DNA from 2 places in the Marinomonas sp. NPDC078689 genome. Region 2 is predicted to be linked to the other one. Evidence: predicted binding sites of a transcription regulator. Region 2 holds the regulator's gene; the other holds the start of a gene.
What was found. Region 2 encodes sigma-54, which starts transcription at its own class of promoters, with help from an activator protein. Its sites were predicted from a motif close to TGGCACNNNNNTTGCTNT; they were not measured.
Positions count from the first base shown of each region.

Region 1 (3,793 bases), on a different contig from region 2:
AGCGACAGAGTTTGCGCTGGCGATATCGCCAAGTTTAAGAACCGAACCACCGTTGAAACCGAACCAACCTAACCAAAGGATGAAGGTACCAAGTGTCGCCAATGGTAAGTTAGCACCAGGGATGGCACGTACTTCACCGTTAGGACCGTATTTACCTTTACGAGCGCCTAGTACTAATACACCTGCAAGTGCAGCAGCTGCGCCGGCCAAGTGAACAATACCGGAACCTGCAAAGTCAGAGAAACCAATGTCGCCAAGGCTGTACATACCGAAGACAGCGTTGCCGCCCCAAGTCCAAGAACCTTCCATTGGGTAGATGAAGCCTGTCATCACGACTGCAAACACAAGGAATGACCAAAGTTTCATACGCTCAGCAACGGCGCCAGATACGATCGACATAGCGGTTGCAACGAACACCACTTGGAAGAAGAAGTCAGAGGCTGTTGAGTAGATAGAACCGCCTTCAAAACCGCCTTCGCGAGCAGCGAAATCTGCTAGAGTAGCCGCAGTATCAACATCTTGAATACCCGTTAGGAACCAAGTGCCGCCATACATGATGGAGTAACCACAAACAAAGTACATGATGCAGGCAATCGCAAACAATGCGACGTTCTTAGTCAGAATTTCTGTTGTATTTTTAGAGCGGACTAGACCCGCTTCTAGCATGGCAAACCCAGCTGCCATCCACATAACTAATGCGCCGCACACCAAGAAGTAAAAGGTATCCATTGCGTATTGTAATTGAAAAATTTGATCTTGCATGTTTCGCCCCCCTAAAGGCTAATAAGATTCGAACGTGTGTTAAACCGCGTCTTCGCCAGTTTCACCGGTACGAATACGAACCGCTTGTTCAAGGTTAACGATAAAGATTTTACCGTCGCCGATTTTGCCGGTATTGGCGGCTCCCGAAATGGCTTCGACCACTTGGTCGGTCATGTCGTCAGCTATGGCAAGTTCAATTTTTACTTTAGGCAGAAAATCCACAACGTATTCTGCACCGCGGTAAAGTTCTGTGTGACCTTTTTGACGTCCGAACCCTTTCACTTCTGTTACGGTAATACCTTGTACACCGATTTCAGAAAGCGCTTCTCGAACATCATCGAGTTTAAATGGCTTGATGATGGCAGTTATAAGCTTCATACCCACAGTCTCCTTTAAAAGTCTGTCTTATTGTCTGTATCGCAGGTATCAAAGCTTATTCAATATGCGTGCCATAACGCCGATGTGCCTATGTTATAAGGGCTTTGCCAGTAAAGTGTTGAAAATGAGGAAGCAAAAAGATTCACCTTCGATCTTTTTTGGTGCATCTAGTTGGGGTGGTGCGCTGTTATTTTGCATTTATTTGGTGCGATTTATTTTCGCGTTGGCATGTTGTCGTGGGGAATTTTGGCTTATCTGTTTGCTCTTGCACTGAAAAGTCTCTGAGAGGAAGCCCGTCACTTGCGGTGACGCGCGCTATATCATGGGGAGAAAAGAGCGATTCTTGGTTTTTACTGCACGAAAACCAAGCATAACGACCAAATGAGTCAGTCTAGTGGCGATATTTAATCGTAACATTGCATGGATTACCCAAGACAGACATAGTGCAGGCTTCTATACTATGGCGTAAATAGCATGACGTAAGAGGGTCACATGATCGATCAATTTATTAAGCAATTGGGCTCAGGGTTAGAGCAAACTGCCGACATACTAGGCAAGTTGCCAAAAGAAGAAATTCAAGCGCAATTACATCAGGTTGCCAAAAATACGCTGACTAAAATGGATTTAGTAACGCGCGATGAGTTCGAGCTGCAAGCTGCGATGTTGGTTAAATATCGTGAGCGCTTAGGGCTTTTAGAAGCGCGCATTGAAGAATTAGAGCAAGCGGCGGCAGAGTCAGTTGCGAAAAAGGCGCCAGCGAAAAAAGCCCCTGCTAAGAAAGCAGCGCCCAAAGACGACATAAGCAAAACAGCGTCGGACGAAAAATAAACACAACCGTGTCTGGCGAGCCTTTATATTAGGGTTGCCAGCCTTGTTTCCAGTGTTCGGGTGAGGTCAGATTACGCCAAGGAATGGTGTACTCTTGACGGCTTAACACCGCCTCAATGGTGCATTCGATGACGGTGTCTTGCTCATCTCTAATGAGCTTGGTGACAATGAAGTGTTTTTCTTTTTGTTTGGGTGAAGTCGATGTCCATTTAGACAGTAGCAATTTGTTGGGGTTAATTTGATGCATATAAATTCCCTTATTAAGCGCTCAGAATGGAAGGTTCGCGCAGACATAATGTATTTCTAAAACTAGAAATAAGACGTGAGTTATTGGTTATACGTCGCCATCGTCGAGCTGGATTGCTCGATGTTATACAAGATCAAGGAGTGATCGTGAGCTTAGCAACTATCTATGGCCGCGCCCGAGTTGGTGTGGCATCACCGTTGGTGACAGTGGAAACCCATATCTCGAATGGCCTTCCTTCCCTCAATATAGTGGGCTTGCCCGAAGCCGCCGTGCGAGAATCAAAAGACCGCGTACGCAGCGCCATCATTAACAGCCGTTTTGAGTTTCCTACCCGCCGTATCACCATTAATTTAGCCCCAGCAGACCTGCCCAAAGAGGGTGGCCGCTATGATTTGGCGATCGCCATCAGTATATTGGCGGCTTCAGGACAGTTAGGCGAAGTGAACTTACGGGCTTTTGAATTTATTGGTGAACTGGCTTTGTCTGGCGATATTCGTGGCGTGCCTGGTTTACTGCCTTCTGTTATTGCTTGTCAGCAAGCGGGTCGACAGCTTATTTTGCCTGAAGACAACCAATCTGAAGCGGCCTTAGTGGACGGGGATTCTGTGTTTGCTTCCCGCTTAACGCAAGTCACCGCACACCTTCTTAAACTCACGCCTTTATCCCCTTGTGCCCACAACCTCAATGAAGCGGACCATTTCGTGGAGCATAGGGACATGCGAGATGTAAAAGGCCAATACCAAGCGCGCCGAGCGTTAGAAGTGGCCGCCGCAGGCGGTCATAATCTGTTATTTATCGGACCAGCAGGCACTGGCAAGACCATGTTGGCGTCTCGGTTGCCGAGCATTATGCCGGCCATGACAGAAGCCGAAGCGCTGGCCGTGGCGTCGGTACAATCGGTGGCGGGGCGCAAAATGGGAACAGATTGGCATTGGTCTGAGCGTCCTTTTCGCTCACCGCACCATTCTTGTTCGGCCGCCGCGCTGGTAGGTGGGGGCTCGATACCCAAACCGGGTGAAGCCTCATTAGCGCATTGCGGCGTACTGTTTTTAGATGAGCTACCCGAATTTGATCGTAAGGTATTGGAAGTATTACGTGAGCCGTTAGAAAACGGTGAGGTGCACATCTCCAGAGCCCGTGGGCAAGTGACATTTCCGGCTCGCTTTCAGCTGGTGGCAGCAATGAATGCAAGCAATGAAGCCTATACGGGTGAGCAGGATTATTACCAATCCAGTGCCAGCCAAAAATACCTAAAGAAACTCTCCGCGCCTTTTTTAGACCGCATTGATTTACACGTAGAAGTGCCGCCTTTGCCCTCTAGTGTGTTGGTAAATGCTCAAGAAGAAGGAGAAGACAGTTACGCTATTCGTCAGCGTGTCGAACTTGCCGTAGCAAGACAAAGGCTACGCCAAGGGATGCAGAATTCACAATTGTCTGGCCGTCAGCTAGAGGCCATTTGCGCGCTGAATGAAGACGATAAACTCTTTATGCAGCAAGCCTTGGAAGCGCTAAAACTCTCCGCTCGGGCTTATCACAGAGTGCTTAAAGTGGCGCTGACGCTTGCCGATCTCAGTGGCT
Region 1 covers NZ_JBITUJ010000009.1:54,702-58,494, forward strand. The annotation lists gene ACIGBN_RS14365 (ammonium transporter) at 1-762, opposite strand, end outside; gene glnK (P-II family nitrogen regulator) at 802-1,140, opposite strand; gene ACIGBN_RS14375 (accessory factor UbiK family protein) at 1,633-1,968, shown strand; gene ACIGBN_RS14380 (TIGR02450 family Trp-rich protein) at 1,997-2,215, opposite strand; gene ACIGBN_RS14385 (YifB family Mg chelatase-like AAA ATPase) at 2,362-3,793, shown strand, end outside.
Region 1: glnK (P-II family nitrogen regulator) is a predicted target of sigma-54. The motif match lies at 1,197-1,214, and genes of this name have one in related genera.

Region 2 (3,793 bases):
TGTCAATAACCGGTGCCGAGACCAGATCCATTTTTTCAAACAGTTGTGCCACTTCGCTGGCAGGCGTTTCTGCGTCTATCACTGTGTTGTCGGTTTCCATGATGTCGCGCACGGTGGCGTTCACATCGGCTACCAAGAGTTTGGTGAGAGGCAGCGAGCCAAGCAGTCGATCAGAGCGACTAACAACCAGTAGGTTATCCGTCATGTCTGGAAGTTTGTTGTGGCGACGAAGGTAGCGGAAAACGATGTCTACTGTGATGTTCGGACGTATGGTAATGGTGTCCGTATTCATCAAGCCGCCAGCAGAGTCTTCTGAGTAGCTCAGTAGGGCTTCTACTCGTAACCTGTCTTGGCTTGACATGGAAGCCAGTACTTCTTTTACAACGGTTTCTGGAAGGTGTTGTAAAAGGTCGGCAAGGTCATCGCTTTCAAAGTGTTCGGAAACGGCTACGAGACGCTCAGTATTCATGTTGCGCATGAATTGAACGCCAATGTCTTCGCTTAGGTATTGAAGAACATCCCCTTCATTTTTGGAATCGATTAGGTCCCAAAGTAATTTACGTTCTTTTGGTGGGGAAGATTCCAGTAAACGGGCAACATCTTGAGCAGGTAGTGCACCGTTAAGGAGATAACGGATCTGCATGGTGGCACCGGACTCAAGGGAGTCGGTGACCGTTTGAAGGTGGGCTAAGGTGGTTTGTTCTGGCATGGCGATCCTTACTCGTCTTCGCCGAAGCGATCATTGATCAAGGTGATAACCGCTTTGATGGCTTCCTCTTCATCTTCCCCGTTGGTTTTAATTTTGATCTCTGTGCCTTTGCCAGCCGCCAACATCATCATTGCCATGATGCTTTTACCATCAACGTTGCGGCCATCTTTTTCAATGGTGATGTCAGAAGAGAAACGAGACGTTGTTTCTACCAGTTTGCCAGCTGCGCGCGCATGAAGGCCAAGTTTGTTAATGATGGTGATAGACTCTTCCAACATACTCTTTCCTTTATAGTAATGAATCTAGTGCAATAAAGAGGGCGTCATTTGTTTCGGCCTCTCTTAATGTGTTTAACACTTTTTCTGATTGTGCCAGTTCAGCAATTTCCGCCAGCGTGGATAAGTGTGCGTCACATTCTTGTGGTGGCACAATTAACGCAAAAACTAAATCGATTGGTTTTCTGTCGACCGCATCAAAGTCAATGGCAGATTGCAGCGACAAAATAACGACAGCGGTGTGATTGGCGCTTTCTAGGCGACAATGAGGAATGGCAATGCCATTACCAATGCCGGTGCTGCCTAGCTTTTCGCGTCCAAGTAAAGCTTCGTAGATTGCTTCTTTGTCACAATGGAGACGATTTGCAGCCACATCGGCAACGCTTTCAAGAATGCGTTTTTTGCTCACAACGTCTTGTTTTGCAAAGACAAGGTCTGCTTTTATTAATGATTTTAATGGCATAAGAAGTAGTTGTCCGTATTAAATCAATCGTTTTCGTTCATTAGAAGGAGGAATGTTCATTGCCTCACGGTACTTTGCAACAGTTCGTCGTGCTACTTGTATGCCTTGGTCCGCTAAAATAGTGGCTAGCTTGTTGTCACTCAAGGGCTTTTTGGCGGGTTCTTCTACCACCAATTTTTTGATCATGGCTCTGATTGCTGTCGAAGAGCATTCGCCACCAGAAGCGGTATTAACGTGGCTTGAGAAGAAGTACTTCAGCTCGAAAATACCTTTTGGTGTGTGCATGTACTTTTGTGTCGTCACACGCGAAATGGTGGACTCGTGCATGCCGACTTCTTCCGCGACATCGTGAAGTACCATGGGTTTCATGGCTTCTTCACCAAGTTCAAAGAAGTCGATTTGGCGATTTACGATACAGCTGGCCACTTTGAGTAGGGTCTCGTTGCGGCTTTGTAGGCTTTTCATAAACCACTTGGCTTCTTGCAAGGAGTTTTTGATGTAGGTGACGTCTTCTGAGGTGGAGGCTGTTGCGGCCATCGCAGAATAAGTTTCGTTGATCTTGACGGGCGGTAACGCGTCGTTATTTAGCTCAACTTGCCAAACCCCATTGCACTTTTTGACAGAGACATCTGGAATAACATAATCCGTATCATCGGCATCAATAATAGAGCCTGGTCGTGGGTTGAGTTGTTGAATCAGATCGACCACTTCCTTCAATGACTCTTCTTTGAGCTTTGTTTTGCGACTTAATTGAGCAAAATCACGGTTGCCTAGTAAAGCCAGATGGTTATCGACTAGGTTGTAGGTACTCTTATAAAGAGGGTGGTCGCGAAAGGCTTCTAATTGCACTAATAGGCAATCGCGTAAGTCGGTTGAACAGGCGCCAGCAGGATCAAAGCGTTGTAGTCTGTGTTGCACTGCCATGACTTCGTCGAGCTCAAGATCTTCAAGTTCGCTGGTTAGCGATTCCCAAATATCTTCAGGCGTAATACTGAGATAGCCGTCTGATTGCACGCATTCAATGATGGCGTAAGCGATTTCAATGTCGCGATCTGACATGTGCGTTAGGTTAAGTTGCCAGATCAAGTGATCTTGAATGCTTTCAGCAGGGGCGTTGCGACTTTCGTAGTCACTGTCGCCTTCATAATTATTGCTGGAGCCGACGCTTGCTGCGGCAGAATTTTGGTAAGTATCGTCCCAATTGCTGTCAATGGAGAGCTCTGCTGGAATACTGTCGGTCCACTCGGACTCAACGCGGGCTTCTTCACTGGCGTTCGCCTCGGTTTTTTTACTGGCTGCCTCTTCCTGTTCTCTCGTTGGCGCTTCTGAATGGGAAAAATCTTCATCATCAATTTCTAAAAGCGGATTGGATTCTAGAAACTCATGGATTTCCTGTTTCAGGTCTAACGTAGAAAGCTGCAGCAACCGAATGGCTTGTTGCAGCTGGGGAGTCATGGTCAGTTGTTGACCGATTTTTAATTGCAGAGACTGCTTCATAAAGAAACACTTCTAATAAGAGGAAATTGGAACGAGTTATGCATACTACTCCCTTTCGGCTGCAAAGATAAGAGGCTATAGACGGAAGTCGTCCCCTAAATAAACCTTTTTTACTTGCTCATTGTTGATCACGGTATCAGCATCACCTGAGGCGATTATTTTCCCATTGCCTACGATATAGGCTTTGTCGCAAATGTCTAATGTTTCGCGTACGTTGTGATCGGTAATCAAAACACCAATGCCGCTTTCTTGCAGGTGTTTTATGATCAGTTTAATGTCGCCAACCGAGATGGGGTCAACCCCAGCAAAAGGTTCATCCAATAGGATGAACTTGGGGTTCATGGCAAGCGCACGCGCTATTTCCACGCGACGACGTTCGCCGCCAGAGAGTGCCATGCCTAAGTTGCTGCGAATGTGGGTGACATGAAACTCGTTTAACAGGCCTTCTAGTCTTTCTTTCTTTTGTTCTTTTGACAGCTCTTTGCGCGTTTCTAAAATGGCGTAAATATTGTCTTCAACGGACATTTTTCTAAAAATAGAGGCTTCTTGTGGTAAGTAGCCAATGCCTTTTTGCGCCCGCGTATGCATGGCGTTTTTGGTGATGTCTTGCCCGTCGATGAAGATGCCGCCGGCGTCATTCGCGACCATGCCAACTATCATATAGAAGCAGGTCGTTTTGCCTGCGCCATTTGGGCCGAGCAAGCCAACGGCTTGACCGGATTCTACAGAAAGAGAGACGTCTTTAACGACTTGTCTTTTTTTGTAGCTCTTCGCCAGGTTTTTTGCTTCTAAAAGGGCCATCTATTTCTTTTTGCCTTCTTTTTCGTTGTCTGCTGGTTGTAATGTCAT
Region 2 covers NZ_JBITUJ010000002.1:80,942-84,734, reverse strand. The annotation lists gene mgtE (magnesium transporter) at 1-709, opposite strand, end outside; gene ACIGBN_RS03550 (HPr family phosphocarrier protein) at 718-987, opposite strand; gene ACIGBN_RS03545 (PTS sugar transporter subunit IIA) at 998-1,447, opposite strand; gene ACIGBN_RS03540 (RNA polymerase factor sigma-54) at 1,466-2,944, opposite strand; gene lptB (LPS export ABC transporter ATP-binding protein) at 3,020-3,745, opposite strand; gene lptA (lipopolysaccharide transport periplasmic protein LptA) at 3,746-3,793, opposite strand, start outside.